2 regions of the Flavobacterium movens genome follow, and region 1 is predicted to be linked to the other one. Evidence: riboswitches for the same ligand, from Rfam matches in the RefSeq annotation. Region 1 holds a riboswitch; the other holds the start of a gene.

Region 1 (16,864 bases):
TCAAAAAAATAACAGCAAATGGGAGTATAAAGTGTCTGCAACCAACTTGTTAAACACGAGATATCTTAACGATGATAGCTTTTCGCAATTTTCGACGCGAGTATCGCAATACACCGTGCAGCCTCGTTACATTATATTTTCAATGAAATATAATTTGTAGTATTTTAACTGCAAAAATTATGATTTTTTATGATTTGTTTAAAGATGAATCAGATATCTTTGCGCAATATTACTAACAACAAAACATGTAGTTATGCGCAATTTTCTTTGGAGCTTATCACTCCTTTTTGCTGGATTTTCTACCTCTTTCGGCCAAACAAATGGGATAGAAAAAGGAACTTATTTATCTATAAATAAGGGAGGGAAAATCAAATTAAATTTATTAGAGAATAATAAGTACGAATTGGTTTTTTATTCAGGAGATTACAAAATTGAAGGAGATTCTCTTATCTTCTTAAAAAACACAAAAACAGTCAATAGATTTGATCTTTCTTTTGTTAAAGATAAAAAAGCAAAAAAGATTAAAATTAAGTTTTTGAATCCTTCTTATTACTCATTTTTTATAGGAACTCAAAATGGTTCTGAAGCAGTTCAATATCAAAGAGTAGCCGATATTAAAACAAAAGTTGATCCAGATTGGAAAACTACTGATTTAGATTTCGAAATAGAAAGAACTGATTTTCTATACTTGGTTTATGAAGATTACAACGGTAAAAGTGACGTAAGCAAATATGCCTTACCGAAAGATGTTTCGGAGGTAACAATAAACTATGATCTGGCGGTTTTGAATGATTTAAATCTTGGAGGATTTTTTGATAAAAAAACAAATGAATTACGAATTTCTGAATCATACGGGAAAGATCCTTTGGTATTTGTAAATGAAAAAGATGAAAAGCCAGCTAAGACTCCAGCAGTCGTTCCAATACAAACTGAAAGTATTTCAAACTGGACGTATCCAGGGAAAGACTCTTATTATGGAGAGAGTTACGGAGGAGCTGTAGTCGATAGCATATATAATAGTCTGCCAGTTGATACTACTGCAATACCAGCAGCAGATTATCCTCTTGATCCTCCTTCTTCTTATACCAAATACGATTTTAAACTAAAAATAGAAGACAATCTAAAAAAGGCAATAGAATCTACCAAAACAGCTAGTAACAAATTTTTGGTAGTTGTGGTTGATGACAAGAATAAAAAGGCAAAAGAAGATTTTGATGCTTTTATAAAAAATCAGGAAACACAAGCTGGATATAGTATGTATGATTCCTATAATGCTCAATATGATATTTATAACTATTATCTGGCTGGAACCAATGATAAAAAATGGCTGAAAAGCAATAAAATTACAAACGATCCAATTGTTATTGTTTTAAACGATAATGGGGATATATTGGCAACAGCAAAAGCTAATTTGTCAAATAAGGAGGAAGCGTTTAATTATTATGGAAATTTTTATCCCAAATTATTGCGTACAAATGCTCTTGTTTCTTTAGGAAAAAATCTGAAAAACCAAAAAGCGTCAGATGATGATCTGATTCAAGCTTTTAATAAAGCGGCATTACTTGCAATATCATACAGTTACGATTCAGATTACATTTCATCAGATCCTACAGAATTAGTTTTTGCAAAAACAGTATTGGATCAAAAAGAAGTGGCACAAAGTTGGAAAAAATTGATTGAGGCTCATCAAAAAGATAAAACAGTAAATATGTATTTGGTGGAAACAATTTTGAAAGAAATCAAAAATGAAGGATTTACAAAACAGCTCTTTAACGAAGATAGAATTCTTAACGACACAGATTTCTTAGCAATTGATTATATATTAAAGCATTCTGACGAAATTGAAAAAGAACTAGGTACATTCAACAATTTGAAAAGAAATGACATGTATGGACAAGTGCCTTTAATGAATAACCCGATTTCTGAAGTTACGAATGCATTACAGCAAAATCTGTACGCTTCTCAGGACGGACTGACTGGGGAGATCAATAAGGAGAAAATCAATTCTATTTATAAAAAGATTATCGCATCAGGAAAAGGTAATTTTGATGTCTACAAAAATTATTTTTATTATTTAAGTCAGATTGTAGATCAGGATGGTTCTAATACAACTTATTTAAGAGAGTTTAATGCCTATTTTGATACAACATTGGCAGGAGCAAGTCCAATAGAAAAATTAGACGCTATTTTCTCTGGATTAGATTCAAGTTCAAGTTATTCTTATGATGGATGGAATTCATTCAAATATTATCATTCAGACATTTCCAATAATGCGGCTTGGGCAGTGGTGACAAATCTTCAGAATTCTAACTTTATCAAAGATGCGATAAAGTGGTCTGAATACAGTTTAGTGTTAACTAAAAACAATCCATATTATTTAGATACTTTGGCGCAGCTATATTATAAAGACGGACAGAAAGATAAAGCTATTGCAACTCAGACTTTAGCGGTAAAATATTTAAGTGATACTGTTGAAGAAGAAACTGCAAGCGAAATAAAAGAAGTATTAGCTAAAATGCAGAATGGAACTTATTAATAAGATTAGCATATAAAATAAAAGCCGATTTCTAAATTTTTAGAAATCGGCTTTTTTATGTTTAGCCAACTAAGATATCTAACAATCTAAGCTAGTCTATAAATCTAGATTTACAATCCAAATGCAGCTTTTACTTGGTCAACAAAATCAAGTTTTTCCCATGTAAACAATTCAACAGTAACTGTTTTTTCGTTTCCGCCTGGAGCAGAGAAAGTTTTAGTTACCGTTTCTGGTTTACGTCCCATGTGTCCGTAAGCAGCAGTTTCGCTATAAATTGGGTTTCTTAATTTTAAACGTTGCTCAATAAAGTAAGGACGCATATCGAAGATAGCTTCTACTTTTTTAGCGATTTCACCGTTAGTTAAGTTTACTTTAGAAGTTCCATAAGTTTCAATGAAGATTCCCATTGGCTCAGCAACTCCAATTGCGTAAGAAACTTGAACTAAGATTTCGTCAGCAACACCGGCAGCAACTAAGTTTTTAGCGATATGACGAGTTGCATAAGCAGCACTTCTGTCTACTTTACTTGGATCTTTTCCAGAGAATGCACCACCACCGTGAGCACCTTTTCCACCGTAAGTATCCACGATAATTTTTCTTCCTGTTAAACCAGTATCTCCGTGAGGTCCTCCAATAACGAATTTTCCTGTTGGGTTAATATGGTAGTTGATTTTATCGTTAAATAAATGAGCGTGTTCTGGGTTTTTAGCAATAATTCTTGGAATCAAGATTTCGATAATATCTTTTTTGATTTTAGCCAACATTGCAGCTTCTTCATCAAAATCATCATGCTGAGTTGAGATAACAATCGCATCAATACGAGTTGGTTTGTTATCATCGCTGTATTCTAAAGTTACCTGAGATTTAGCATCTGGACGTAAATAAGTGATTTCTTTGTTCTCACGTCTTAAAATAGCTAATTCTTGTAATAATTTATGAGATAAATCTAATGCCAATGGCATGTAGTTTTCAGTTTCGTTTGTAGCGTAACCAAACATCATTCCTTGGTCACCTGCGCCTTGTTCTTCTGGCTTAGCTCTGTCAACACCTTGATTAATGTCTGCAGACTGCTCGTGAATAGCTGATAAAATTCCACAAGAATTTGCTTCAAACATATATTCACTTTTAGTATATCCAATTTTACGGATTACCTCACGTGCAATTTGCTGAACATCAAGATAAGTATTCGATTTTACTTCACCTGCTAAAATAACCTGACCAGTTGTAACTAACGTTTCGCAAGCTACTTTTGAGTCAGCGTCAAATGCCAAAAAGTTGTCAATTAATGCATCCGAAATTTGATCTGCAACTTTGTCTGGATGCCCTTCACTAACAGATTCTGACGTAAATAAATAAGCCATAATAATGTAATAAAAATGTATTAGTTTTAAATTTAAGCGAGGAAAATAATTGCTAAAAAGGGCTAAAGGAGAGTTTCTGCTTTAGCATTTTTTACTGCTGAAATGAATCTTTCAGCATTCACAATGAAACCATTTCATTATGAAGAGGTTGCAATCAGTTCAAATTTTTCCTCTGTTTCGGGTGCAAAGGTATGAAACCATTTTGATTTGCAAATTAAAGTTCAACTTTTTTTATTTTTTCTAGCAGAAATTTAACAATAACATACTATTTTGATAGGGTAATAGAAAATATTTTGTTTTTTGTTTGGTCGATTAAAAAATAGTTTGCAACTTTGCCCCGTTAAAACAAAGAAACAAATGAAATTTACAGTTTGCAATATGATGTCTTGTAAGATGCCGGAGTTCTCCGCAGAGACGCTATTGTAGTTATTTTTCAATAAAATATAAATAGAACCTCTGCCGAATCGCAGAGGTTTTTTTTATGTCAAAAATAAATCTGTAAGATTTTTTTTAAGCCAAATACAATAATTAATCAGTAAAAAAAAGAAATGAAGAAAAATGTACTAATCGTTTTAGGTCTTGTGACTTTTTCAGGACTTTATGCTCAAGAAAATAAAAAAGAGCAAGACAGTTTAAAAAACAACGAACTGTCTGAAGTTACTATTATTGGATCAAGAAGTAAAAACAGAGTTAAAACAGATGTGCCTGTTCCAGTTGATGTTTTCAATGTGTCAGAAATAACAAAAGGAGCACCTCAAACCAGTGTAACTCAAATTTTAAATTATGTTGCTCCTTCGTTTACGAGTAATCCAACATCTACGGCAGATGCAACAGACCACGTTGACCCTGCACAATTACGAGGATTAGGGCCAGATCAGGTTCTGATTTTAGTAAACGGAAAAAGAAGACATACAAGTGCTTTGGTAAACATTAACGGATCGCCAGGAAGAGGATCTGTTGGAACAGACCTAAATGCCATTCCGTCTTTTGCCATAGAAAGAATAGAAGTTTTAAGAGATGGAGCGGCCGCGCAATATGGTTCTGATGCGATTGCGGGAGTTATTAATATTGTTCTAAAGAAAAACGCTAATTATTTGACAGGAGGAATTCAATATGGCGCGAATCTATCTTCGGGATCAAATAATTTTGAAGGAGGAGCAGACGGTCAAACTGCTCAAATCGATTTAAACTACGGAACTTCATTGGGCAAACCTGGAAGTTTCTTAAATATCACAGGAACTGCGGTAACGAGACAAGCAACGAGCAGAGCAGGAATTAGAAGCAATCCTATTTTTAATGCCTACAATGCAGTTGAAAACAGAGCAGCAGAAGATGGAGTTGAGATTAACTCTTTATTTAGCAACATTAATACGACTGCTAATTCAGCTCAGATTTTGTCTTCTTTAAAACAATATGCGCCGCAAGTAAGTTATTTTACAACAGCACAGCAAAACGCCATAGCATCAGCTTCAACAATTGCGCAGATGCAGACCGCTTTAAATTTTGATGTAACTAATAATGAATTGGCTTATAGAGGACAGCAGAGAAGTGATTATAATATGAGTGTTGGCCAGTCAGAATTGGCTTCGGGACAAGCATATTACAATGCAAAATATCCTTTAACAGAAACAACTTCTTTATATTCTTTTGGTGGATTATCGTACAGAAGCGGAAAATCATATGCATTTAATAGATTGCCAAATGGTTCTGGAACTTTCACGCAAGTGTATCAAAACGGATTCTTGCCAGAAATTGAATCAAAAATTTTAGATGCTTCTGCAGCAGTTGGTGTAACTACGCAATTATTTGGATTTGATACTGATTTAAGCACAAATTTAGGAACAAACTCTTTTAATTATGATGTAAATAATTCCATCAATGCAACTTTAGGGACAAATTCTCCTTTTAGTTTTGATGCAGGAAAAGTTTCGTTTTTGCAAAGCACAACCAATTTGGATTTTAGTAAAAAGCTAGATGTTCTTTCTGGACTGAATGTTGCTTTTGGAGGTGAATTCAGATATGAAAACTACGAGATTAAAGCAGGAGAAGAAGCTTCTTACGGATTGTATGATGTAAACGGAAATCTAGTTTCTGGAATTTTACCAAGCAATTCACCATTGATTGTAACTGACTTCTTTGGAAACAAACGTGGAGCAGGAGCGCAAGGATTTTCAGGATTTCAGCCTTCAGATGCTAAAGAAAAAAACAGAAAAAGTGGCGCGGCTTACATAGATTTAGAATTGAATGCTACTGAAAAATGGCTTATAAACGGAGCAGCACGTTATGAAAACTATTCAGATTTTGGAAATACGGTTACTTTTAAATTGGCTTCTCTTTTAAAATTAAATGATAATATTAATTGGAGAATTTCTGGACAGACAGGTTTTAGAGCGCCTTCTTTACAGCAAAGATATTTTGAGTCAAGTTCTACTCAGTTTATAAACGGTTCTCCATATCAAGTTGGTTATTTTACAAACGATTCACAAGCAGCAAAAAGCATTGGAATTGAAAGTTTAAAACCAGAAAAATCAAAAAGCATCAGTACAGGATTTACATTCAAAATTCCTGAAGCTAACATAACCATTGCAACTGATGCTTATTTTACAAGAATCAATGACAGAATTGTATTGTCTGGACAATATTCTAGACCAACAGATGCCCAGATCGCAGCGGCAACTTCACCAGAACAAGCTGAAGCGTTGACTTTATTTCAGCAGGCATTTGATTTGAAGGGTGTAGAAAGAGCTTCATTCTGGACAAACGGAATCGATTCTGAAACAAAAGGAATTGATTTGGTAATTTCGCAGAAATACGATGTAATTCAGGATTTCACAATTAGAAATGATTTTGCATTAAGCTTCAACGAAACTAAAAGAGTAGGAGATCTACATATTCCGCAGTCTATCGTTAATGCTGGAGGAGAACCTTACATCTATTCTTTCTTTCCAGAATCAAGCCGAGTATATTTGGAAGAAGCGATTCCAAAATTGAAAGCCAATTTGATGACAACTTTCAATATTAAAAAACTGGATATTTATTTAAGAAACAGCTATTTCGGAAAAGTTACAGATCCAGGAGCAACAGATGTTAATCTGGACGGATTTTCTTCTGTATACGAACATCCAGAATACAGCGCAAAATTGGTTACCGATTTATCTTTAGGATATCAGATCAACGAGCATTTGAGAGCTACAATTGGAGTTAATAATATAGGAGATGTTTATCCAGACAGAAATAATCCTGCAACTCCTGCATTTACAAACACAACGCCAACTTTGTCGCCAGCGCCAAGTACAGATTTGACAAATGCGAATCAGTTTGCATATTCAAGAGCAGTTTCTCAATTCGGATTAAACGGAAGATTTGGTTTTGCTCGTTTGAGCTTTAAATTTTAATTAAATAAATTTCTTTCAAGTCTTTATTTGAAAGGCTTGAAAGAAATTTCAAAAAAAAATAGTACAAAATTTCAATTTTAATTTGGTCGTTCAAAAAATACTTATTATATTTACTCTATCGAATTAGTCGAATTTAAAAAATAGTCGAATTCAAATTTTAAATCAAAATGAAAACAATAGCAAAAGGAAATATGATGTGTTGTAAGATGATGCAAATGTGCATCCCAATTTGCTGTTGCCAAAAGTGAGAGAGACAATCTTTGTTATAGTTAAACTATAAGCCCTTTTGGTCGCCATCCGAAAGGGCTTTTTTATTTCCAACATTTTAAATTTTAAATCATGAATACACTAGATATAAATACAATCGCATTTCAATACTTATTAAGAAATAATAATTCGGAAGAGACATCGACTGAAACGCTAAAATATGATCCTGCACAGCAGACAAAAACACAAAAATCATTACTATTTCATTTATATGATCTTGAAGAAGAAGCTGAAGATATTTTAGCTTAAATCAATTTCAAAAATTAAAATCAATTACAATATATAAACGTATTAAAAATACCTAAAAAACTAAGAAATCATGAGTACACAAAAATTTGCAACAAACGCATTACACGCAGGACACGACGTAACTAAAAACGCAGGAACAAGAGCCGTGCCTATTTATCAGACATCATCATATGTATTTAATAACGCCGATCATGCGGCCAATTTATTTGGTCTTGCCGAAGCTGGATTTATCTACACGAGATTAAACAACCCGACAAATGATATTTTAGAACAACGTCTGGCAGCACTCGAAGGCGGAATTGGAGCTGTAGTAACAGCTTCTGGAGCATCGGCAATTTCTACAACTTTATTGACTTTGCTAAAAGCAGGAGATCATATTGTTGCGTCAAATAGTTTATACGGAGGAACTTATAATCTTCTAAAAGTTACCTTGCCAAGATTAGGAATTACTACCACATTTGTAGATCCGTCAAAACCTGAAAACTTTACAAAAGCAGCAAAAGAAAATACAAGAGCTTTCTTTGTTGAGTCTCTAGGAAATCCAAAATTAGATGTATTAGACTTAAAAGCAATTTCGGCAGAAGCCAAAGCATTCAAAGTACCATTTATAGTAGACAATACAGTTGCGACACCTTATTTATTAAACCCAATTAAATATGGTGCCGATATTGTAATTCACTCCTTAACTAAATATATCGCAGGAAACGGAACTTCATTAGGAGGCGTTATCATTGATGCTGGAAACTTTGATTGGGCAAACGGAAAATTCCCCGAATTTACCGAGCCATCTGCAGGATACCACGGATTAGTATATCATGAAGCTTTAGGAAATGCCGCTTTTATAGCAAAAGCTCGAATTGAAGGTCTGCGTGATTTTGGTGCCGCTTTGAGTCCATTTAATGCTTTTCAGATTATTCAGGGACTAGAAACACTTCCAATCCGAATCAAGAAACACAGTGAAAATGCTTTGGCTCTAGCTGAATGGTTAGAAAAACAAGATGAGGTAGTCTGGGTAAATTATCCAGGTCTAAAATCAAATAAATATTTTGATCTGGCCAAAGAATATTTGCCAGAAGGTCAAAGCGGCATTATCACTTTCGGATTAAAAGGAGGTTTTGATGCAGCCAAAAAAGTGGTAGATGATACCAAATTATTCTCTCTGCTGGCTAACATTGGTGATACGAAATCATTGATTATTCACCCTGCAAGCACTACACACCAGCAATTAACAGAATCAGAGCAAATAGAAACAGGAGTCTCTAAAGATTTGATTCGTCTATCTGTTGGAATTGAAGATATAGAAGATTTGATTGCAGATCTGCAAGCTGTTTTTGAAAGTGTTTCGCTTTCTCAATTCAGCATCAATAAAAATTAGGTTTTTTTGTTTTTTGTTTGAAAAATTGCCTTTAGCGAGTGGTTTTGCTAAAGGTAATTTTTTATGAAAAACACCATTATAAAATTTAAATCATATGTAGAGACGCACTGCAGTGCGTCTAATTGATAAACGTTGGAATATTAATGAACTAACATCACTTATATGGTTTTAAAAAATTAAAAATGTTAGAAATTATGTCAAAGCTTAAAATAAACATTATCCTTTTCGGAATTGGTAATATCGGAAGTACTTTGATTAATCAAATTGTTGAAAGTCAGGAGTTTTTTCTGGAAAGTAAAAATGTCGATTTTCATTTTCCAATAATAACCAATTCGACGGTTGCTTTTTTTGAGAAAGAAGGCGTTGGATATGCTTGGGAAACCAATTTTAGACAATTGGCTGTTCCTTTTAAAGTAGAAGATATTGTCGAATTTGCACAAGAAAATGAATTCGAAAACTTGATTGCCGTAGACGCAACAGCCAGCGATGAATTGGTGAAGCATTACAATACGTTAATCAAAAATGGATTCAATATTGTAGCAGTAAACAAAAAAGCCAATACGCTCCCGATTGACTTATATAAAGAACTGAGAGCAGATCTTAAAAAGTATGACAAGGAGTTTTTTTATGAAACATCTGTTGAGGCTGGAATTCCTGTTTTGCAAACCTTAAGAGATTTGTATTATTCGGGAGAAAAAATCACTAAGATTCGAGGGGTTTTCTCTGATAATTTGAGTTATGTCTTTAATCGATTTTCATCGGAAGATGTTTCGTTTTCGTCTGTTTTAAAAGATGCAAGCCTTTTAGGTTTAATGAAATCAAACTTCAAAGAAGATTTATCAGGAAATGATACAGCAAGAAAGCTTCTGATATTGGCTAGAGAAATTGGAAAAGATTTTGAGCTTTCAGATATTAAAATTAAGCCGTTTATAACCGAAGAACATTTGGAAAAAAATGGTGTGTTAAATAAAGACGCAGTCGATAAATCTTTTAAGATTGCCAAAATTACTCAGGCAGAAAGTCATGTGCTTCGATATGTAGGAGAATTTGATATTGAAAAAGGCACTTTGGAAGCCAAATTGATTTCTGAACCAGTCGATTCTCCAATCGGGCAATTGAAAGGTTCTGATACCATTTTTGAAATTTATACCAAATCGTACGCCGATATTCCGATTGTAATTCAGAGTGCTCCACCATGCAAACAGGCAATTTCAAGAGGAATTATAACTGATATTCTGAAAATTGCAGAACGAATTAGGGCTAAAGAAGCCGTTTGGCTATAAATTTTTAGAAAAAAATAAAAAAAAGAAAAAAAGTTCTTTGATAAATTGATTTGTCAAATGGAATTATTAAGGAAAATATGTTTTTTTGTAGGTTTTTTACCTTTATTATTTCGTTTTCGTTTTTGTAAGACGTTTTTTGTCGTTAAAAAACTGATTTTTAACGATTTTTGTAATTAAATTCTTGAATTTAATTTGTGTAATAAAAAAAATATTTGCATATTTGTTATACCCAAAATCTACTAGAAATCAAATGAACTTAAAAGTCAACAAAATGTTTTGTGCCATTTCGGTTAAGACCGAGGTTGGGGTGTCTATTGCTTAAAAAAATTGTAAGAATACAATAATAATATAGTAAAAGCCTCCCAAGAAAAATTGGGAGGCTTTTTAATTTACAACAAATGCAGAATTTAAATAAAATACAATATAAATCACAGATGAATAAATCCTTACAGATGAACAAGATGTTTACTGTCGCGCTTATTTGCGCATACGTCTGTTGATACTAAAAGTATAAATGAGTTTAAAAACTTAAACCCTTTTGGTATCTAGAAAATCCAAAAGGGTTTTTTTATTCCCGAAAGGGGCTTAACACAAACATAAAAGAGAAATAAAGATTATAAAACGCAACTTAACTAAAACTTAATATCATGAGCACATTGAACTACTTAGCAGAAAAAATTTCAGATTTGAAAAATAGAAGAACAAGAAAAAATAATCCGCCTCCACCAATAAACGAATTGGCTCATCCAAGATTCGGAATAACAGAGGCTGAAATCACAGAGGAAGGTAAAGCAGCAGAGAAAAAAGTACCTAACTCTTTATTGTTTTTGATGTATTCAAAAGAAAATGAAACGCTTTTTATCTAAACGGAAAAGCATCATAAACTAGGGTAAAACCTGCTTAATTTTACTGGACATTTTTGTTCGGTAAATTTTTGCGTATAATAGTTTTTGCTAAAATAAGTCTCAGAAATTTAACAAACACTTTTAGATAAAATTTGTTTGTTAGAGAAAATAGTAGTTAATTTGCACCGTTAAGTTCAAACACGTATTGAAATGTTATAAAGAAAGGACGAGGGATTAGACCCGATGAAGCCTTAGCAACCCTTCGTTAAAACGAAGAAGGTGCTACATTCTACCACGCCAAACGTGGAAAGATAACAACAAGATTTTTTCTAGTTAAACCTAGTTTTTCTTTCTAATATTTCCATATACAAATCAATAATACAACAGATTTGAAATTGGAAAATATACCAAATCCCATTATAATTCAAGATTTCATCACAGAAAGTGATGCAACTTATCATTCTATACCATTAAGTTTTACGCTGGCAGGTCAACCTCTGCACAGCGCGCCTATTGTTTTGGTTAACCATGCTTTAACTGGAAATTCGCAAGTTACTGGCGAAAGTGGCTGGTGGAATGACTTGATTGGCGAAGGCAAAACCATTGATACTGCTGTTTACACCATTTTGTCTTTTGATGTTCCAGGAAACGGAAACGATTCTTTCTTAATCGATAACTATTTAGATTTTACAGCCAGAGACATTGCAAGAATTTTTATCGAAGGTGTGAAAACTTTAAATATCGAAAAGCTTTTTGCAGTTATTGGAGGTTCTGTTGGAGGTGGAATTGCTTGGGAAATTTTAGCATTAGCGCCAAATATCACAGAAAACCTTATTCCGATAGCGAGCGACTGGAAATCGACAGATTGGCTTATCGCAAATTGCTTTTTACAAGAGCAAATTCTTAATAATTCGTCGAAACCAATTGAAGACGCCAGAATACATGCCATGCTTTGTTACCGTTCGCCAGAATCTTTCAAAGAAAAATTTCAGCGTACCATAAACCAAGATCTTTTAATTTTTAATATCGAAAGCTGGTTGGCGCATCATGGAAAAAAATTGCAGAAAAGATTTCAGTTGTCTTCTTATAAATTAATGAATCAGTTGCTTAAAACAATTGATATTACTAGAAATAGTGAAAGTTTTGAAAACTTAATGTCTAAAACAAAAGCTTCAATTCATATTGTCGGAATCAATTCAGATTTGTTTTTTACAGCAAAAGAAAACGTAGAAACTTATGAAGAGTTGAAGAAGTTTAAAGACAATGTTTTCTATAGCGAAATTGATTCGGTTCACGGACATGACGCTTTTTTAATCGAGTACAAACAATTAGATCATTTACTTGCCGATATTTTTAAGGCAGAAACAATAAAGAAATAAAATGAAAGTATTAAAATTTGGAGGTAAATCGTTAGCAAACGGAGAAGGACTTAACAAAGTTGTTTCAATCATTTCTGATAAAGTAAATCAAGGTGAAAAAATTGCCGTTGTAGTTTCTGCACGCGGAAATGCTACTGACGAATTAGAGTTTATTTTAAGCATTGCAGCTAAAAATGGCAGTTATAAAGAATTATTAGAGAATTTTAAAAAATATCAAATATCAGATTATCCACAGGTTGATTTATCTGAAGAATTTAATGTCTTAGACAAACTTTTTGAAGGAGTAAGTCTAATTGGTGATTACAGCAAAAAAATCAAAGATCAGATTTTATCTAAAGGAGAATTGCTTTCGGCTAAATTATTGACGGCTATTTTACTGGAAAAAGGAATTCCTGCCAATTTTGTAGATACAAGAGATTTGTTGAAAACAGATTCTAAATTTGGCGATGCTCAGCCTTTAGAACAGCTTTCAAAGAAAAACGTAGTAAATTATTTTAAAGAACATAACGGCGAAACGGTTAATATAGTTACAGGCTTCATTGGCTCAAACAACAACAACGACACAACTACTTTAGGTAGAAATGGCAGTAACTATACCGCTTCGTTAATCGCAAATTATTTAAACGCAGAAGAATTACAAAACTTCACGCACGTAGACGGAATCTATACTGCAAATCCAGATTTGGTTGCAGATGCTAAAAAAATCGAATATTTATCGTTTAACGAAGCAAATGAGCTGGCAAATTTTGGAGCAACGATTCTTCATGCTAAGACGATTATTCCTTTGTTAGAAAAGAATATCCCGTTACGAATTTTAAATACTTTCAATCATGAAAATCGCGGAACTTTAATTACATCGGATTCTTCTAAAGAAGGGATTAAAACACTTTCTGTTTTAGAAAATGTCTCTCTTGTAAATCTTGAAGGACGTGGATTACTTGGAAAAGCGGGAGTTGATGCCCGAATTTTTAAAGTAATGGGCGATCACAATATTAGTGTAAGCATCATTTCTCAAGGTTCTTCAGAAAGAGGAATCGGTCTTGTGGTGGCAACAGAAAAAGCTACTCTTGCGATGGTTGAATTAGAAAAAGAGTTTGAAAATGACTTTTATTCTAAAGATGTAAATCAAATCACGGTTACAGACAATGTATCAGTAATTTCGATTATTGGACAGGATTTAAGTACTTTCCATAAACCATACACCGCTTTAATCAAAAATAAAATTGTTCCAATTTTATTCAACAACACTGTAACAGGTAAAAACGTGAGTTTAGTTGTGAAAAAAGAGGAATTAAACAAAGCTCTGAACGTAATTCACGGAGAGATTTTTGGAGTTTCTAAAAAGATCAACATTGCCATTTTCGGTCACGGATTAGTTGGAGGAACTTTAATCAATCAGATTTTAGAATCGGCTGCAGCAATTGAAAAACGTAAAGACATTAAGCTTAATGTTTTCGCTATAGCGAATTCTAAAAAACTGCTTTTAAATAAATACGGTGTTAACAGCAATTGGAAAAGCGAAATTGAAACCAAAGGCGAAGCTTACACCATAAAAGATATTATTGCTTACGCGAATGAGCATCACTTAGAGAACTTAATTGCGATTGATAACACCGCAAGCGCAACTTTTGTTGAGAATTACATTCCGCTTGTAGAAAGCAGTTTCGATTTGATTTCTTCTAATAAAGTGGCAAATACATTAAGCTATGGTTTCTACAAAGAGTTAAGAAAAGCATTAGCAGAAAACCAAAAGAATTATTTATATGAAACCAATGTTGGTGCGGGATTACCATTAATTGATACGATTAAATTATTACACCTTTCAGGAGAAAATATCACAAAAATAAAAGGAGTTTTCTCTGGAACTTTAAGTTATTTATTCAATAATTTCTCAGCGAAAGATGCTCCATTTAGTGAAATCTTGCAAGAAGCAATTGATAACGGATATACTGAACCAGATCCGCGTGAGGATTTATGCGGAAATGATGTTGGTAGAAAATTATTAATTTTAGCTAGAGAATTAGATTTGCAAAATGAATTTGAAGAAATCTCAATTCAGAATTTAATTCCAGAACACCTACGCGAAGGAAGTGCTGCCGATTTCTTGACAAAATTGAAAGAATTCGATCCAATTTATGCTAAAATAAAAGCAGAACAACAGCCAAATCATGTTTTAAGATATATTGGTGAATTGTCTGGAGATTTGCAAAATGACAAAGGAAATCTAGAAGTTAAATTAGTTTCAGTGCCAAAAGATACTGCATTAGGCGGATTAAAAGGTTCAGATTCTTTCTTCGAAATTTATACAGAATCTTACGGAGATCGTCCAATCGTTATTCAAGGAGCCGGTGCAGGTTCTGCGGTAACGGCAAGAGGAGTTTTTGGAGATATTTTAAGATTATCTGATAAAGGATAATAATGCAACAGCAATAAAAGAAAGAAAAATCTTAAATTCGTAACTTAATTAAATAGTTTTAAAAGTATGAAAAAGATTTTTATCTTATTGTTGATTTCAAATAGTATCATGGCTCAGGTTTCTAATGTTATTAGGAACAAAGACAGTTATACTCAGGATGTTTTTCCGTACAAAGGAGTAAGAATAATTCAGGTTGATGAGGTAAGCTCTCCAGGGAATGAAGAAAATGTTTTTATTTTTTCTAAGATTGAAAAAAATGTTATTCCTGACAAAATGTATTTCCAAAGGTTTACGAAAGTAAATGATAAATGGGTTTTAAAATCGATTTTGGAAGTAAACCACAACGGAATTATTTCATCTTGGGGAAGCCGAAAAGCATTTGGAGATTATAATAAAGACAAAAGTGTAGATGCTCTTTTTATTTACGGATTATACAATGCTGATTTTAAGCAACAGTCAGTTCATCTTGTATTTTCCCAAAAAGATAAATTTTACAGCATAGAGTCAAGTGTTTCAGATAATTTTGGAACAGACAAGTTTTCAGATAATTTTAAATCTTTAGATGCAGAATCTAAAAAACAGGTTTTAGAGTATTGGAATAAATTAGATAAAAAAGACAAATAACTTAGGAATAAATACCATGAAAGTAACTTTAAACAGAGTAAATGATGCATTTCATTTCAAAGTGAAAAATGAACGCGGTCACATAGTTGACGTTGACAGCAGAGCTGAATTTGGCGGAAGTGATTTAGGTGCAAGCCCAATGGAACTGGTATTAATGGGAGTTGCAGGATGCAGCGCTATTGATATGATTTCGATCTTAAAAAAACAACGTCAGGAAATTACTTCTTTCAACGCTGAGGTTGAAGGAACTAGAGTTCAAATCGAAGAAGCAAAACCTTTTAAAGAAATCGATGTGGTTTTTTATTTAGAAGGAGAAATCAATCCTGATAAAGCAAAAAAAGCGGCTCAACTTTCTTTTGAGAAATACTGTTCGGTAGCTAAAACGGTTGAACCAACAGCGACAATTAAATACAAAGTTGTCTTGAACAACGAAGCTTTATAAATTAGATAATTTGTCAATTAGATAATTAGAAAATGCTCAGATTGCGCATAAATAATTGACTTGTTTTGGGTTTAGATTTCAGTTTTAAAACTTAAAACTTGAAACCTGAAACAAAAAAAACAAAAAAAACAACACACAATGAATACAGAAGAATTTGGTTTTGAAACACAAGCCATCAGAACACAATTAGAAAGATCTCAATATTTAGAACATTCGGTGCCTTTGTACCTTTCATCAAGCTTTGTTTTTGAAGATGCTGAAGATATGAGAGCTTCTTTTACAGAAGAAAAGGAAAGAAATATTTACAGCCGTTTTAGCAATCCAAACACTTCGGAGTTTGTAGACAAGATCTGCAAAATGGAAGGAGCCGATTCTGGTTATGCATTTGCAACAGGAATGGCAGCAGTATATTCTACTTTTGCCGCTTTGTTAAACTCTGGAGATCATATTGTTTCTGCGAGCAGTGTTTTTGGTTCAACTCACGCTTTGTTCATGACTTATTTTCCAAAATGGAATATCGAAACTTCTTATTTCGAAATTAATAAGCCGGAAACAATAGAAAGTTTCATTAAGCCAAATACTAAAATATTATACGCCGAATCTCCAACAAACCCTGGAGTTGATGTAATCGATTTAGAATTGTTAGGAAATATTGCTAAAAAGCACAATTTGATTTTAATTATAGATAATTG
Region 2 (16,864 bases), on a different contig from region 1:
AAAAAGAGCGGAAAAATACTCCGCTCTTTTGCATATTAGACAGTAACTGATGTTATTCTTGTCAAACCGAAAAAAAGCCAAATTTTAAACGATTTGGCTTTTTTTATTTTTTAAACAGGCAATCGTGTTTTTATTTATATTTGAGAAAGAATTTAACAAATTTACGTTTCATTAGTAGCAAAAAACAGCATTAGAAATTTTTTCATCAAATATCTTAATGGAGCTAATACATAATCTAGACCTTTTTCAAACTGTTTTTAATTCTGCGCCAAATGGTATTGCAGTCTTGAAACCTTTGTATGGTAAAAAGGGTAAAGCTGGAGACTTTACGATATTATTATGTAATGCCTATTTAGTAAACTGGATCGGGAATTCGGATTATAAAAATAAAAGATACAGTGAAGTTTTTTCTAATGTAAACGGAACAGACGTTCTTGAAAAGTTTATTGAAACTTTAGAAACCAGTATTCCAGCTAATTTTGAACAATGGTTTGGTACTGAAACCAAAAAACAATGGTTCCGTTTTACTGCCGTAGCTCAAGATCAATTGTTGGTGGTAACGATGGAAGACATCACCGAAAAAAAACAGGCCGAAACTGCATTGAATGAAGCATTGATTGATGCAGAAAAACAAAAAAGACTTTACAATTCTATAATAAACAGCACTCCCGATTTGGTTTATGTATTTGATCTTGATTATAAGTTCATTTATACAAACAAAGCTTTATTAACCATGTGGGGCAAAACAGAACAAGATTCTATTGGCCGCGGATTAAGAGAAAATGGTTACGAAGACTGGCATGCCGAAATGCATGAAAGCGAAATTGATGCTGTTGTGGCCAATAAAAAGCCAATTAGAGGAACAGTTTCTTTTCCGCATGCCGAATTGGGAAGAAGAATTTACGATTATATTTTTGTTCCCGTTTTTAACGAAAAAGGAGAAGTAGAATGTGTAGCTGGAACAACAAGAGATATAACCGAAAGCAAACTGGCTGAAGAGAAACTGCAGCAAAATGAGAGTCGTTTCCGTAAAATGATTCATCAGACTCCAGCTCCCACTTTGGTACTTCGAGGAGATGATCTTGTTATTGAGCAGATAAACAGACATATGCTCCTAATGATAGGGCGAGGAGAAGAAATTATAGGCATGCGTCTGATAGATGTATTGCCAGAACTAGAAGGGCAATATGTGTGGGAACAAGTTCTAAAGGTTTATAACGAAGGAATTCCGTTTGATCAAAGCGAAGTTCTAGTGCCTCATAATCGGACAGGAGAATTGAAGAACTACTATTATAATCTGGCTTATCGACCTCTAATAGAAGAAGGAGAGATAACTGGTATGATACAAGTAGCAGTAGAAGTTACTGAGCAAGTGGTGGCACGCCAGAAAATGGAAGAAAGTGAAAACCGTTTTAGAGCCTTAATCAACGCTTCATCTGATCTGGTTTATCGCATGGATGCCGATTGGATGATCATGCATAATCTAGAGGGCGACGGAGAGTTGTCTAGTTCAGGAAAAAAAGGCATCAATTGGCTCGATAAATTTATTCACCCGAGTGATTTGGAGCGTGCTGTGCATCTTATTTCCAAATCGATAGTGGAGAAAAGTATTTTCGAAATGGAACACAGAATTATAAATGAAGATGATACTGTGAAATGGGTGTTTTCTAGAGTGGTTCCGATATTAAACGATAAAGAAAAAATTGTAGAATGGTTTGGTGCTTCAAGCGATATTACTTCGCAGAAAGAACTTCAAAATGTAATTGCAGAAAGCGAAGAAAAATTTAGGCAGCTTGCAGATCTTGTGCCACAAATTATCTGGACATCTAATCCAGAAGGATTTATAGATTATTATAACAGCCGCTGGTACGAATATACTGGTTTCAATGAACATGAATTTGGAGATTCAAGTTGGATGCCCGTACTTCACCCAGACGATGTTTCTTTAGTCTCAAAAACTTGGTATCAAAGTGTTCATGCAGGAACTTCGTATCAGATTGAGTTTCGTTTAAAAAATGCCAATACGGGAGAATACCGTTGGTTTTTGAGTAAAGCGCTTCCAATAAGAGATAAAGAAGGCGTAATTACCAATTGGTTTGGTACTTGCACTGATATTCATGAGCAAAAATCGATTACCGAAAAATTGGAGATTTTGGTGGCAGAGCGTACCAAAGAATTACAGCGTTCCAACGACGATTTACAGCAGTTTGCCCATGTTGCATCTCACGATTTAAAAGAGCCCGTTAGAAAAATCAAAACATTTTTAAGCCGTCTCGAAGATCATCTTAGCGAACAGTTAGACGAATCATCTTCAAAATATATTGAACGAATTCATGTTGCGGCAGACCGTATGTTTACTATGATTGACGGTGTGTTGGCCTATTCTAAAATCAATGCCGATTTGCAAAAAGCAACGGTTGTCGATTTAAATGAAGTGATTAAAAATATAGAAAGCGACCTTGAAATCGCGCTTCAAAAAACAGGAGGTAAAATTTACTATGAAGAGCTCCCTCTGGTTGAAGGAGCTTCTGTATTGCTTTATCAATTGTTTTATAACCTGATTAACAATTCTATTAAATTTGCTAGAGAAGAAGTGTCGCCCCAAATCACAATTAAAGCAAATGAACAAATTGAAGACGGAAGAAGAGTGGCGGTAATTACGGTAGAAGATAACGGAATTGGCTTTGAAGACAATCAAACTGGACGTATTTTTGAAACTTTTACCCGCTTAAATTCCAAAGATCGTTACGAAGGAACGGGCTTAGGTTTGTCTCTCTGTAAAAAAATTGCCGAACGGCATGGAGGAAGTATTAGCGCAACAGGAATTGCTGATAAAGGAGCAGTTTTTAGCATAACACTGCCATTTGAACAAAAAGAAAAAGATATTTAATTAAAACTATGGGGAAAAAGATAATTTTATTGGCAGATGATGATCAGGATGATGCAGAAATGTTTTGTGAAGCGCTGGCAGATATAGATAAAAGTATTATTTGTCATTGTGCCGAAAATGGAAGCGAAGCGTTAAAATTACTCGAAAAACAAGAAGAAATTCCAGGGATTGTCTTTCTGGATTTGAATATGCCTATAATGAACGGGTGGGAATGTTTGAAAAGGCTGAAATTGAATGAGAATTATAAAGGAATTCCAGTCGTTATGATTTCTACTTCTTCACATAAAAACGATTTAGAAGCGGCAGCAAATCTTGGTGCTGTATGCTATTTTGTGAAACCAACTGATTTTAAGGATCTAAAAAAGGTTCTTGGATCGATTACTTCAAACCTTGATAAGGGATTAAAAAAATCACTTTTCGATCTAGAAAAAAATAAATTTCTGCATGTGTTTACTGCTGAATAAGTAAAATACTTTGCTTTTCCATGCAAAAAAAGTATGAATTTCTTTTATAAAAAGGAGTTTGTAAATAGAAATAAATTTATTTTAATCTATTGATTTTTATAACGTTGTGTTTTTTTTGAATACTTCTTTTTTCAATAAAAAATAAAAAACACAAATTAAACTTGACTAATTCGGTAGAATTAATATATATTTGTATCAGAAAAATTAAAAAATGATACTTATCCAGAAAGACTGAGGGAATAGGCCCATTGACGTCTTAGCAACCTGTTGCCGAACAAGGTGCTAAATCCTTCCGCTTTATGCGGGCAGATAAGAAAAGATTTCATCCGTAAATCTGTTTAAGTTCATCAACGTTAAATCTTTATTTTTTTAAATGAAAGCAGAAACAATTTTGTACGCAGGTTATGAGCTTTTGAATTCCATTTTCGAAGAAAACAGCTTTGCCTTTTTCTAGCGGAAAAAGACTAGTTCTACCAGACTCTATTCTTTAAATAATTAAAAATCTGCTAATGTCTTTTGGCATTGGCCTGAAATTCTTTTGTCTAATCTTAAAAACTAAAAATAAAATGAAAAAAATACTATTAGGCTTTGCTTTGTTTCTTGGAGCCGTTCAAACTCAGGCGCAGGAAAGTAATTTACAATTAAAAGGAACTGTTGTCGATACAGTGGCACAATATGTTTACTTGCAGAAGTTTCACAATAAAATGTTTACCACGATAGATTCGGCAAAGGTAAAAGACGGAAATTTTAGTTTTAAAACAAAAGTAAAAACACCAGATTTATACGGGTTAAGCGTCAATACAGAAAGCTCGCCTTTATATATTTTTCTAGAAAAAGATCCAATTTCGGTAAAACTGAGTCCAAAGAAATATTATACTGCCTCTGTGGTCGAAGGTTCGGTTTCTCAAGATTTATTCGAAAGCTATAAAAAGAGCAAAGATGTAGAAATCAGCAAATTCATAACAGAAAATCCAAAATCTATTGTTTCGGCTTATGTATTATATAGAAATTGGTCTTACAGATTAACGCCAGAACAGATTACACAAAATATTGCTTTGCTGGATAAAAGTCTTCAGAATACCACTTACGTGAAAGAATTAAAAGAATTGGCTATTGTTTTAGACGGATTAGCAGTAGGCAAAAAAGCCCCTGATTTTACAGCCAATGATCCTGAAGGAAAACCAGTTCGACTTTATGACAATTTAAAAGGAGGTTATACTCTAGTAGATTTTTGGGCTTCATGGTGCGGTCCATGCCGAAGAGAAAACCCAAATATTGTAGCGGCATACAAAGAATTTCATGATAAAGGATTCAACATCGTAGGGATTTCTCTAGATAAAAAGAAAGAAAACTGGATTAAGGGAATTAAGGATGATAATTTAACCTGGACACATGTTTCTGACTTGCTTTTCTGGAACAGTGCCTTTGCCAAATTATATGGAGTTAGAGCTATTCCGGGGAATTATTTAGTAGATTCTAAAGGAATAATCGTTGCCAAAAACTTGCACGGAGAAGAATTGCAAGCTACACTAAAAACGCTTTTAGGGCAGGCAAATTAATTTATTTAAACACATAGAAACATAGTTTTTCTTTATCTAGAGAGGCGTTTCACTTGTTATAACAAACATAGCTATGTGTGAAAATCTAGATTTTTTCAAATATCTATTGTTTAGAATATAATCTATGTTTCTATGTGTTTAAAAAGATTCAATCAATAATAGATTTAGTTAATTAAAATGATATAGGATATGAATGCTATTGAGCCAACAACAAAACCAACAGAACCTGAGTGTTACTTCTCTAAGTTTAGAGAAAATACAGTAGGAATTGATCATACTTTCGAATCGGTTTACGGAGAACAAAATTTAGTTTATGCAGACTGGGTTGCCAGCGGAAGATTATACACTCCGATCGAAGATATAATGCTCAATAAAATTGGTCCAATGATTGCCAATACGCATTCACTTTCAAGTCAGACAGGAAAAACCTCTACTTATGCCTATCAGCATGCTAGAGATATTATTAAGAAATCAGTCAATGCAAATGAATCTGATGTTTTAGTAACTACAGGAAGTGGTATGACGGCAGCTTTATCGAAACTGCAGCGTATTATGGCGCTTCGAACAAAAGCTGAAGAAGACAGACCTGTGGTTTTTATCACTCACATGGAGCATCATTCCAATCAGGTTTCGTGGTATGAAACCAATGCCGAAGTTGTGATTTTGCCACCTGATGAGAATAATTTAGTCGACCCAAAAGTGCTTTCGTCAGCAATTAAAAAATATGCAGATAGAAGTTTGAAAATTGGTTCATTTACAGCTTGTTCGAATGTTACCGGAATTATTACGCCTTATCACGAATTAGCCAAAATCATGCACCAAAATGACGGACTTTGCTTTGTAGATTTTGCAGCTTCGGCGCCGTATGTCAAAATCGATATGCATCCAAATGATCCAGATGAACAATTGGATGCAATTTTCTTTTCGCCACATAAATTTTTAGGCGGACCCGGAACCTGTGGTATTTTGGTTTTTAATGAAAAATTATACCAATCTGATTTTCCAGATAATCCAGGCGGAGGAAATGTAAAATGGACCAATCCGTTAGGGAAATATTGTTACAGTGATGTGATAGAAGTGAGGGAAGATGGTGGAACTCCCGGATTTCTTCAAGTCATTAGAACGGCGTTGGCTTTAGAATTAAAAGAGCAAATGGGTGTGGAGAAAATCAGAGAACGAGAAAAAGAACTGCTTGATCTTTGTTTTTCAAGACTTCAAAAAGTACAAGGATTATCTATTTTGGGAGATTTAACCACAGAGCGAATTGGCTGTGTTTCATTTGTGATTGAAGATATCCATTACAATTTAATCGTTAGACTTTTAAATGACCGTTTCGGAATTCAGGTACGTGGAGGCTGGTCGTGTGCAAGTACTTATGCGCATTATTTGTTTAATATCAACGAAAAGAAATCGGCAAAAATTACAAATGAATTATTACAGCGAAATCAGACCAATAAACCAGGTTGGGTTCGTTTATCACTGCATCCAATTACAACCAATGAAGAGCTTTTTTATATCTGCGATGCGATTGAAAAAGTAGCCGTAAATTATAAAAAATGGAAAAAAGATTATAAATATAATCCGGTTTCAAATGAATTTGAGAATCCGGAAATTAAAGATACCATCGCAAGAGAAGTAAATGAATGGTTTAAGTTAGTTTAAGTATAGTTAGTTAAGTATTAAACCCGACAGGTTTTATCTCCAAGTTTCTGGACTGTCGGGTTTTTAAAACTATTTTAATTCTTCATTTTATAAATTTCAGAACCGGCAAGCAGAAAACATCCTAAACCATAATCTTCAAAATCGGGTATTTTATCGTAAGAAAGCGGTTGTCCGTCTTTAGGTTCTTTTCCTGTTGACTGCAGATAACCTAAAAAGCCATTTTCGTGAAGACTTTCTGTTGTTATCGCCTTCCAAGCTTTTTCAATTACAGGTAAATACGTTTCTTTTTTTAGAATTCCGTTATTTACGCCATATGCCATTCCATATACAAATAGTGCAGTTCCAGAAGTTTCTTTTCCTCCAAAATTGGTCGGATCATGAAGACTGACATTCCAAAAACCATCAGCTCTCTGAATCGGCACCAGCGCTGTCGCCATTGCTTTTAAATCTTTTACATATTGTTCTCTGTGAGGCGCATTTTCTGGAATTATAGTCAGTACTTTTGCTAAAGCGGCAATTACCCAACCATTTCCGCGACTCCAATAACAATTTTTACCATTCGGTTCTTTATACGGAGGATCAAAATCGGCATCACGCCACCATAAACCTTCTTTCGCGTTGTAAAGTCCATTGTCTCCGTGTTTATTTCTTGAATACATATACATATCATACATTTTCTCAAAATAGCGATTATCTTTTTCTAAAACACCCAATTTCGCAAAAACCGGCATTCCCATTTGTATAGCATCGATCCACGACCAATCATTGATTTGAGGGGTGTTGAGCAGCATATTGATATTTATTTTTGTATTTTTCAGTTTTTTCGATTCAGGCTCCAAATTATACAAATCAATATATGTTTGCGCGGCGCAGTAATTGTCGGCATTTCGAGTTGTGTTGCCACTGTTGAATCCCCAATTGTGAAATTCAGCCCAAGCGTAAGCATAATCATAATACGTATCTTTTGGAAAAATCTCATGAAGCGCCATTAAACCTTCATAATAAACAGCGCGAGTCCAGATATTGCTTGATCTTTCCTTATTGGTTATAATCGTTTTTCCAGTGTCTGGCCATTTCTGCATAAAATAATCATTGGCAAGAATCATCTGCTTTAGAATTTGCTTCTTATCCGTTAAATCTTGTGCGGGCAGACTTTTTATAGAAAAAATAGAAAGTGCGGAGAGTAATAGTAATTTCTTCATTTTTTATTTTTGGCTGTTAGTTTTGTTCTTTCAGAGGAGTTAGCGTTACAGGGCCTAAAAGTCCTGATAGCATCGGATTCCATTTTGTGGCATCAAATTTTTTATAATCTTTATCCACCATATTTATTTCGTAGAAAATTTTCCATTCCTTACCTTTCAGCTCCATATCTCTAATTCTGTTGGCAGGAAGATTGGTCACTTGAATTTTCAAGGTGTTCTTTCCTGATTTTAGATTTTTAATCTGCAGTTTATATGGAATTGACCAAAGTGTGCCGACAAATTCATCGTTGATCCAAATTTTTGCGCTTTCGCGAACGTCCCCCAGATTTAAACTCCAGTTTTGTACTGAAGGGTTGGGATTTTCAAACTGAAGCGTATAAGTTGCAGAGCCAGAAAAAGCTTCAGCATCTGGATTTAATTTTGTCCACGATTCTAAATTAGAAACAACAGTACTTTGAGGTAATTTTGGTCCGCCTTTATCAAAAGTAATTTTCCAATCTCCTTGCAATGGAAATGTTTTAGAATCAGATTCATAGTAAGGCCATTTTTTTTGAGATGCGATTTTTTCTGTCTTTAAAAAGAAAGATTGGCCAGGCTCAATTTTTAGTTTTACAAATGTGTTGTGGTCTTTTTTATGGACAATGGCATTTCCGTATTCCTTAGTTAACGGATCTAAAATAAGGACTTCCTTATCTGCAATCTCAATCGGAATAAAATCATCTATTGTTTCTTTGGTGTGATTGACGATATAATATATTTTTTCTCCGTCAATATCTCTTCTAATGAATTTTAATCCTGTATTTACAAGACTTTCGGGTTTAATATTTTTGTTTTCTAAAGCTTTGAAAATGTCTTCAGACGAAACTAGAGATTGATTGTCTAATAGTATTTTTTTGAGCTTTTGTTCTCGATTTTTGTAATCATATAATCCAGGAACAGACTCAGGTAAACCTTCAAATATAACGCTCGCGCCTGCTTTTTTCAATTCAATTAATTTTTGAAGTGTTTCTAATGGCATTTTTTTACATACTGGAACAATCAAGGATTTATAACTTCCGCCAGATAAAATGATGTTTCCATTTACCACTTTAGCTTGAGCTATAAAATTGTCCGAAATAAAATCGGTGCTATATCCTTTCTTGATCAGGTTTTTTGTGGTGTCATAAAAAGAAGTTCCATGAAGCCATTCTGATAGCGAATGAATTTTGAATTGGAAAAATAAAGTTCCATTATGGTATTTATCCCAGGCATCAAAAATCGGCCAGTACAATAAAATTTCGTTATCTGCTTTTCCTTGTTGTAAAAGAGATTGGCAATTTGAAATATAAGAGAACAGAGCGGGGGCATCTTCCCAAATTGTATTATTCGAATTAAAATTTACCGATGCATAAAATTGCCATCCTGGCCAAACGGCACGGTCTGGAGAATAAGTCGATCCATGCAGAAAAATATGATTGACACCATTTAGCATTAAATCTTCAGCTTCAGGTTTGCATTGTGATAATGCCGTTTTAAAATGTTCTCTCAGCCAAGTAAACGTTTCCGACGATACTAGGTTTTTACCAGAAATATGAGCTGCAGACGAAGAAAATTTCAGCATAACAGGGTCAGCATCTCCTTCGCGAATGTCCTCTTTGTCACGTCTCAAACCCGGAATATCAAACGGCATAGAGCCAAATGTTTCGCATTCTGGAATATCTGCAGAAGCATACAAATCGATTAAATTTCCTGGAGAACCATGAGCCTGAAGTTTTGTTTTGAAGTTTTTAGAATGTGCCCAGTTAGTCCAAGATTTATCAAATTTATTAAGCAGCAAATCAGAAATAGTCTGACGATAATCGCTTCTGACTCTGTTACTTTCTTCATTGTCGGTTTCATTCAATAAAACAGAAAGTTCTTTCTTTAAATCGTAACCACGCAAGTTTTTAAACTCATCAAAAAAGTTGGGAGTGAAATCGGTTCCGTAGACTTCAAAACTGTCATTAAAAATGGCTCTTATTTTTCCCTCTCTACCTTTGAAAGCATCATTAAACGGAGCAACATAAGCTTTTAAAGCTTCTGTGGAATAATGATCTAGCGTATATCCGTTTCCGCCGGAAGCCGCTCTTTTTACCTGCTGTCCTGTTTTTCCGCTAAATACGGCATAGATGGTATAATCTGTCTTTTTTGCTTTCCAGTTTAGTAGATTTGGTTGTAGATTACTGGGTAATTTAATACTTGAACCTTCAAGACCTTTATCGTTTATATTTGTCTTTTTGTTTTTAAGATCATTTGTCAAATCAATAATAGATCCGTCATTTCCGTAGGCTACCACATACAATAATTCTGCTGGATTTTTCTCTTTGGCATTAACTATAATGTTTCGATTGAATGTTTCATTTTTTTTAACCTGATATTTTTCGACTATAAGTTTAGTTGCAGCATGATTCAATGTTACGTGCGATCCTCCATAAGGCCATCCAGTTCCTAAAACCATATCGACCTGCATTTTTAAACTATCTGAAACGCGTATGGTGTAATCTAACATGTCCAGCCATTTTGGAGATAAATAATCGATAAAGTTATTTTCTTCTCCTTTTACGCCATAGATTGGAGTGATTTCAACTCCGCCAATTCCAGCGTGATGAAAATCAATAAGGCTTCTTTTTAAGTTAGGTTTATCTACTGCACTTCCCATCCACCACCAACGCGCCCAAGGCTGATTCAGGTTGGTAGAGTTTGGCCATGGGGATTTATTTTTTTCTTGCGAATTAGCCTGAAAAAAAGAGAAAAGCAATAGTGTTATTAAGCAGAATCTTTTCATTATTTATGCCGTATTTGACTTTTGTAAAAATAGTTTCTTTCCTACTTTTTAGGTTTAAAAATTACGATAGATTGTCTTGGTATTAAAGTAAAAGTAGAGGGAGCGATTTTAAAAGCTATCCTGTAGCATCCTGTTTTTATTTAAAAATCACTTAAAATTAAATGTGTAAAATTTACACTTATTTGTTGTGTAATTAATATTTTTTTATGCAATTAAATATTAATACTTTAAAAATAATTTAATAAAATTTTTGATCCTGTAATTTTTGATTTCGCAATGAATTAAAGCTTGTAAATCAGGTAGTTGTGCGTATTTTCTGTTAATCAAAACTTAAAATAAAATATAAGATATTGAAAGTTAACAGGATACTACAGGATACTGTGGAAAAGGCTTCTGGATAAATTTGAGTTAGACTAATTAACTAACCAAAACTAAATTTTATGAAAAACAAGCTTAATCTTTTGCTGACTATAGCCTTATTGGTACTGTTGTACTCATCGGGCTATGCGCAAGAAAAAACGGTTACAGGAACCGTTACCGATGCAGCTAAATTATCAATTCCGGGAGCCAACGTAATTGTGAAAGGAACAAGTCGATCAACGAGCACAGACATGGATGGAAAGTTTAGCATTGCTGCTGCACCTGGAGAAACTTTACTTTTTTCGTTTATTGGATTTGTAAAACAAGAAGTGAAAATTGGCGCTGCTACAAATTATACGATTTCTCTTGAAGCAGAAAGTGCCAACTTAAATGAAGTTGTTGTCATCGGTTATGGTACTCAAAAGAAAAAGCTCACAACGGGAGCTATTTCTGGAATCAAAACAGAGAATTTTACAGAGCGTCCAATTTCAAGAATTGACCAAGGTCTAATTGGTCAGGTAGCTGGGGTTCGTGTAAAACAGACTACGGGTTTGCCAGGACAGCCTTTTAGCATAGAAATTCGTGGAGCCGGATCGATTACAGCAGGAAACGAGCCATTGTACGTTATTGATGGATTTCCGATTTATACAGAAGGATCAAATAGCAACGGAACTTTCTCTAACGGAAGTCCGCTAGATAATATGAATCCTAACGATGTGGCTTCTATCGAGGTTTTAAAAGATGCGTCGGCGGCTGCAATTTATGGTTCGCGTGCATCAAATGGGGTGGTTATTATTACAACAAAAAAGGGTAAAAAAGGAAAACCGCAATTTACTTTTAATACCTATGGCGGTGTAAATAAAGAAGCAAATAGAGTAGATATGCTTTCTGCTCAAGGATGGATTGACAGAGCAAAAGTGATGATTGATTCGCAATGGGTTGGGTCTGGAATTGCAGGAGCTTCTGCAAGTCAAACAACGGCAGAAAGAATTGCAGCTTACAATGCAGTAAATCCTACTGCTCCATTAATACCAAGCAACTCAAGATATTATACATATTTGCATGATGACAGATGGGATATGCCTGGACATCCTGGTCTGGACTATATTGACTGGCAGGATAAAGTGTTTCGTACAGGAGAATTCAGCAATTATCAGCTAACTGCTTCTGGAGCTACAGATGCTGTAAACTACTATGTTTCTGCCAACTATCAAAAAAATACGGGATATATTGTCGGAACAGATTATTCTCTTTTTTCTGCAAGAGCAAATATTGACATTAAATTGTCAGAAAATTTTAAAATGGGAATCAACTTAGCGCCTTCTTATTCTATAAAAAATGATCCAGGTGTTGAAGGGAAAGATAATACACTTTTTAAAGCGCTTACTGCAACTCCAGTTTTTGAAAGCACAGAAAATGCTAAGGGTGAAAAGTATACAACGCGATATATGTGGGGAAGCAGTACGACAAATATGCTGAATGCTTTGGCAAGAACAGGAAGAAATTCGATGTATCGAAATTTAATTTCTGCATATGCTAGTTATCAATTTGCTAAAAGTTTTAATTTAAAAAGTACGATCAACTTTGATAACTCAGATAACGTTAACGAAAGTTATACGCCAAATGATGTAATTGCTAGTATTAGAGGAGCTTATAATACATATAGAAGACAAAATCTAGTTAACGAAAATACTTTGACATACGACAGAACTTTCGGAAGCCACAGTGTGAATGTTCTTTTGGGACAATCTTTCAACTCGTACGATATCACAAGATCTACAATGTCTTCTGGAGCACTTTACAATAGTTCAACAATTGAGACATTGCCTGCAGGATCTATTGGTTCTACTAATGCAGAAAAAAATACTTTGCTTTCATTTTTCTCTCGTATTCAGTACAATTTCAAAGAAAAATATATTATAGCAGGAAGTATTAGACGTGATGGTTCTTCTAAGTTTGGTGCAGACAGAAGATGGGGAACTTTCTCTTCTCTTTCGCTTGGATGGAGAATAAAGCAGGAAGCATTTTTGCAAGATGTAGATTGGCTGACTGAATTGAAATTAAGAGCAAGCACAGGTGTTAACGGAAGTAATAACATCGGAAGTTATGCACAATATGCCACTCTTGGAACTTTCAATTATTCTATTGGTGGAGCAGCTGCAGCTGGACAAGGGGCATCTTCTATTCCGAATCCAAGCTTGCATTGGGAGGAATCAAAAAGTGTTGACTTCGGATTGGATTTTGGTTTTATCAAAAACAGACTTTCTGGGACCTTCGAATTGTATAGAAAAACAAACAATGAACTGCTGTTAAGAGTTCCAATTCCTAGTGATTCTGGTTTTCCAACATATCAAACCAATATTGGAGAAGTGCAAAATCAAGGATGGGAATTTGAGTTGAATTCATTAAACGTAAAAACGGGCAATTTTGAGTGGAGAACTTCCGCAAATATAAGCCATAACGAAAATAAAGTTCTGGCTTTAGGTCCAGATCAAAGTAAAATTGAAATTAGCAATTCATTTGACGGAGGTGTGCCATTTATCAAATTAGAAGTCGGTAAACCAATGTACACGATTTTCGGATTGAAACAAAATGGAGTTGTAACTCAAGCGGATATCGATGCTGGCGGAACTACAATTGGAGGAAATAAACTGGTTCTTGGAGATCCGAGATATGTAGATCAGAACGGAGATAAAAAAATCAACTCTGAAGACCGTGTTGATTTAGGAAATCCAACTCCAAAATATACTTGGGGAATTACAAATACCTTCAAATACAAAGATTTAGATTTAAGTGTTTTGGTTCAAGGACAAAATGGCGGAACAGTTTACGGATTAACAGGACGTGCTATTGACCGTACAGGAATGGGGTCTGTAGAAAATTCTCTAAGTGTTGACCCAGCAGTAAGAGGAAACTGGAGAACTTCTTTTGGATATCAAGCAAACTCAGACTGGTTGTATAAATCTGATTATGTGAGTGTGAGAAGTATTTCTATAGGATATAATTTAAGACAAGCCTTAAAAGGAATTTCTAGAATCAATAACGCAAGATTGTATGTAACAGGCGAAAACTGGTTCTATTGGAACAAGTACAGAGTTGGTTTCAATCCTGAAGCAGTAAATACTTCAGCAAGTTCAAATAGTGATTTCGCAGTGCCTGTAGATTATGGTGGGGCACCTTTAGCAAAATCATTGGTTATCGGACTAAACGTTAATTTTAATTAAAACAAAATGAAAAAATATATCTTCATAGCAGCAGGTGCTTTACTATTATTTGCACAATCATCTTGTACAGATCAACTGGATCAGCTGCCTTTGTCACAAGGTACAATCGAGAATTTTTATGCAACGCCAGGCGATTTTGTTCAGGCAAGAAATGCAACCTATTCAGTAGCTTTTCACGGACTTTCGGCATACGGTTACGCAAACAGGGTCTTGAATTTGAGTGAAACGCGTTCCGACAATTTGATGGCAACAACTCAAGCGTCACGTGATTGGGAAGGAATTAACAGCTTTTATACTTCTATAAGTTCTAACACTTATGTAAAAGAAGCTTATATGGCCAATTACAATGCCATTTATAAAGCCAATCAGTTACTAGAAAAAATTGCAGAAAAAGGAGATGAAATCTTTACCTCTCCAGCTGATAAGGCATCAATGGCAGCTGAAGCACGATTTTTAAGAGCATTTTGTTATTTCGATTTGTTAAGATGGTTCGGTCGCGTGCCTTTAATCGATAAAACAGTAACCGCTACAGAAGCGTCACAAATACCTAGAACTGAAGTGACAAAAGTATACGATTTGATCATTTCAGATTTACAGCTTGCAATTCCAGATTTGAGTCCATCTTATGATGCTGCCAACTTTGGACGTGTTACCAAATATGGAGCAAAAGCATTACTAGGTTTGGTATACATGACACGCTCAAGTCCGACGTACGGAATAGATGGTGCAATGCTTGGTCTAAATGAATGGGATAAAGCTTATAAAGAATTAAATGATATTAAATTGAGCGGTCTGTATACTTTTAGTACAGAATATGATCCAATTTTTAAATTAGAAGGACTTGCCAACAAAGAGAATGTATTGACAATTCCGTACACACAAAATATTTCGACTCCAGTAGGAGGTAACTTTATGGTAGAAGTGGGTTATGAGCCCTATTTTGCATCTGTAAATTTATCGGCACAAGGAGCTCTAGAAGCAAGACCAATTTCAAAAGGTTTGATGGATATGTTTGCAGCAACAGATAAACGTAAAATATTCGGTATTGCAACAAGTTATACTGTAGCATCTGGAACGTACAAAGGAAGTTATACACAACCAGTCTTTAAAAAATACATTGATCCTACAAGATACGGAAACGGCCGTGAAGACTGGGGAGTAGATTTTATGGTAACTCGTTATACTGATGTCTTAATGTTAATGGCAGAATGTACGCTTCATGGCGGCGGCGGAACTCAGGCAGAAGTTGACGATATTGTAAATAAAGTAAGAACAAGAGCAGGAGTTGCGGCAAATGCTTCAAATATTACTTTAGACCAATTGTTTGACGAAAGACGAAAAGAATTCTTCTCAGAAGGAACAAGATGGTTTGATTTAATCAGATCTGGAAAAGCCGTAACTATAATGAATGCCTGGAGACTTGCTGAAGATACGGAAAATAAAATCAGAACGATTGACAATAACTCATTGCTATATCCAATTCCATTGCAAGAGCTTTTGGCTGTTCCTGGACTTTACGATCAGAATCTTGGTTACGATTAATAATAAGCTTTAGAATAATGTTTTTGTTTTTGAAATTAAGCTGTCTATTCAGGCAGCTTTTTTTTCATTTTTTAGACTTATAATGAAAAGTTGCAAATGATGTAGATCGTTCAATTATTTTTAAATTTAAATGTAACTTAAAATCAATGCCAATGACTGGGTTAAAAAAACTTTTATTATTCTCCTTTGTTTTACTTGCAAAATTTTCGGCAGCGGCGCAAATAAAACTTCCTTCTTTGGTTGCCGACAATATGGTTTTGCAGCAGCAAACAAAAGTCAATTTGTGGGGATGGGCCGCTCCAAACGAAAAAATCAGTATTAAAATGGGCTGGTCTGATCTTCCTGTTGATGTTGTTGCCGATGCCGATGGAAATTGGAAAACAACAGTTTCAACGCCTAGTGGAAGTCAGAAAACATACGAGATTACACTTAATGCTTCTAATACAATCACTTTAAAAAATGTACTAATTGGAGAAGTTTGGTTGTGTTCGGGACAATCTAATATGTTTTTTCCTGTGGGAAGGGAAGAAGGGACTTGGAAAACCGGAGTTAAGAATTATGAAGAAGAAGTAAAAAATGCTGCATTTCCAGATATTCGTCTTTTTACCGTGGCGCTAAATGCTTCTCAAAAACCTTTAGAAGATGTTGTTGGAAGCTGGAAAGTATGTAATGCTGAAAATAGTAAAACTTTCTCGGCTGTAGCCTATTTTTTCGGAAGAGATTTATATCAAAAATTAAATGTGCCAATCGGATTAATTTCTACTTCTTGGGGCGGTACAAAGGCAGAAGCTTGGACGGCTCAAAATATTTTAGAAGAAGAAACGGCCTTTTTGCCAATACTTCAGGAAGATGCCAAAAATGAAAAAATCTATCAGGAAAAACTCGAATCATACTATTTGGCTTTAACCAATGAGCGAATTTCTGCCGCAAATGTGTCAAAAACACCATTAAAAAGGCCAAAAAAAGAACCCAATAAAACGTCTTATGTTCTGTATAATGCGATGCTGCATCCGTTGGTAAACTTTACCATTAAAGGCGCGATTTGGTATCAAGGCGAAAGCAATTCGGGAAAAGCCTATTTGTACAGAACTTTATTTCCTGCGATGGTAAAAAGCTGGAGAGACGAGTGGAAGCAAGGCGATTTTCCTTTCTATTACG

Evidence for each region. A riboswitch is a leader RNA that binds a small molecule or an ion and turns the genes downstream of it on or off. The one in region 1 is predicted to bind S-adenosylmethionine.
Region 2: linked by a shared signal. The riboswitch ahead of AAYQ05_RS04970 (redoxin domain-containing protein) and the one ahead of AAYQ05_RS15790 (alpha/beta fold hydrolase) in region 1 are both predicted to bind S-adenosylmethionine.

Annotation. Positions count from the first base shown of each region.
Region 1 covers NZ_JBCPXY010000008.1:195,587-212,450, reverse strand. The annotation lists gene AAYQ05_RS15830 (carboxypeptidase-like regulatory domain-containing protein) at 1-160, shown strand, start outside; gene AAYQ05_RS15825 (hypothetical protein) at 254-2,536, shown strand; gene metK (methionine adenosyltransferase) at 2,647-3,897, opposite strand; gene AAYQ05_RS15815 (TonB-dependent receptor plug domain-containing protein) at 4,446-7,292, shown strand; gene AAYQ05_RS15810 (hypothetical protein) at 7,632-7,808, shown strand; gene AAYQ05_RS15805 (O-acetylhomoserine aminocarboxypropyltransferase/cysteine synthase family protein) at 7,879-9,183, shown strand; gene AAYQ05_RS15800 (homoserine dehydrogenase family protein) at 9,378-10,466, shown strand; gene AAYQ05_RS15795 (hypothetical protein) at 11,114-11,332, shown strand; SAM riboswitch class I at 11,522-11,629, shown strand; gene AAYQ05_RS15790 (alpha/beta fold hydrolase) at 11,707-12,690, shown strand; gene thrA (bifunctional aspartate kinase/homoserine dehydrogenase I) at 12,692-15,106, shown strand; gene AAYQ05_RS15780 (hypothetical protein) at 15,173-15,730, shown strand; gene AAYQ05_RS15775 (OsmC family protein) at 15,747-16,172, shown strand; gene AAYQ05_RS15770 (trans-sulfuration enzyme family protein) at 16,311-16,864, shown strand, end outside.
Region 2 covers NZ_JBCPXY010000002.1:355,198-372,061, forward strand. The annotation lists gene AAYQ05_RS04960 (PAS domain-containing sensor histidine kinase) at 218-2,890, shown strand; gene AAYQ05_RS04965 (response regulator) at 2,899-3,354, shown strand; SAM riboswitch class I at 3,570-3,670, shown strand; gene AAYQ05_RS04970 (redoxin domain-containing protein) at 3,921-4,913, shown strand; gene AAYQ05_RS04975 (aminotransferase class V-fold PLP-dependent enzyme) at 5,103-6,575, shown strand; gene AAYQ05_RS04980 (glycoside hydrolase family 88/105 protein) at 6,650-7,777, opposite strand; gene AAYQ05_RS04985 (glycosyl hydrolase) at 7,794-10,580, opposite strand; gene AAYQ05_RS04990 (SusC/RagA family TonB-linked outer membrane protein) at 11,021-14,164, shown strand; gene AAYQ05_RS04995 (RagB/SusD family nutrient uptake outer membrane protein) at 14,171-15,706, shown strand; gene AAYQ05_RS05000 (sialate O-acetylesterase) at 15,859-16,864, shown strand, end outside.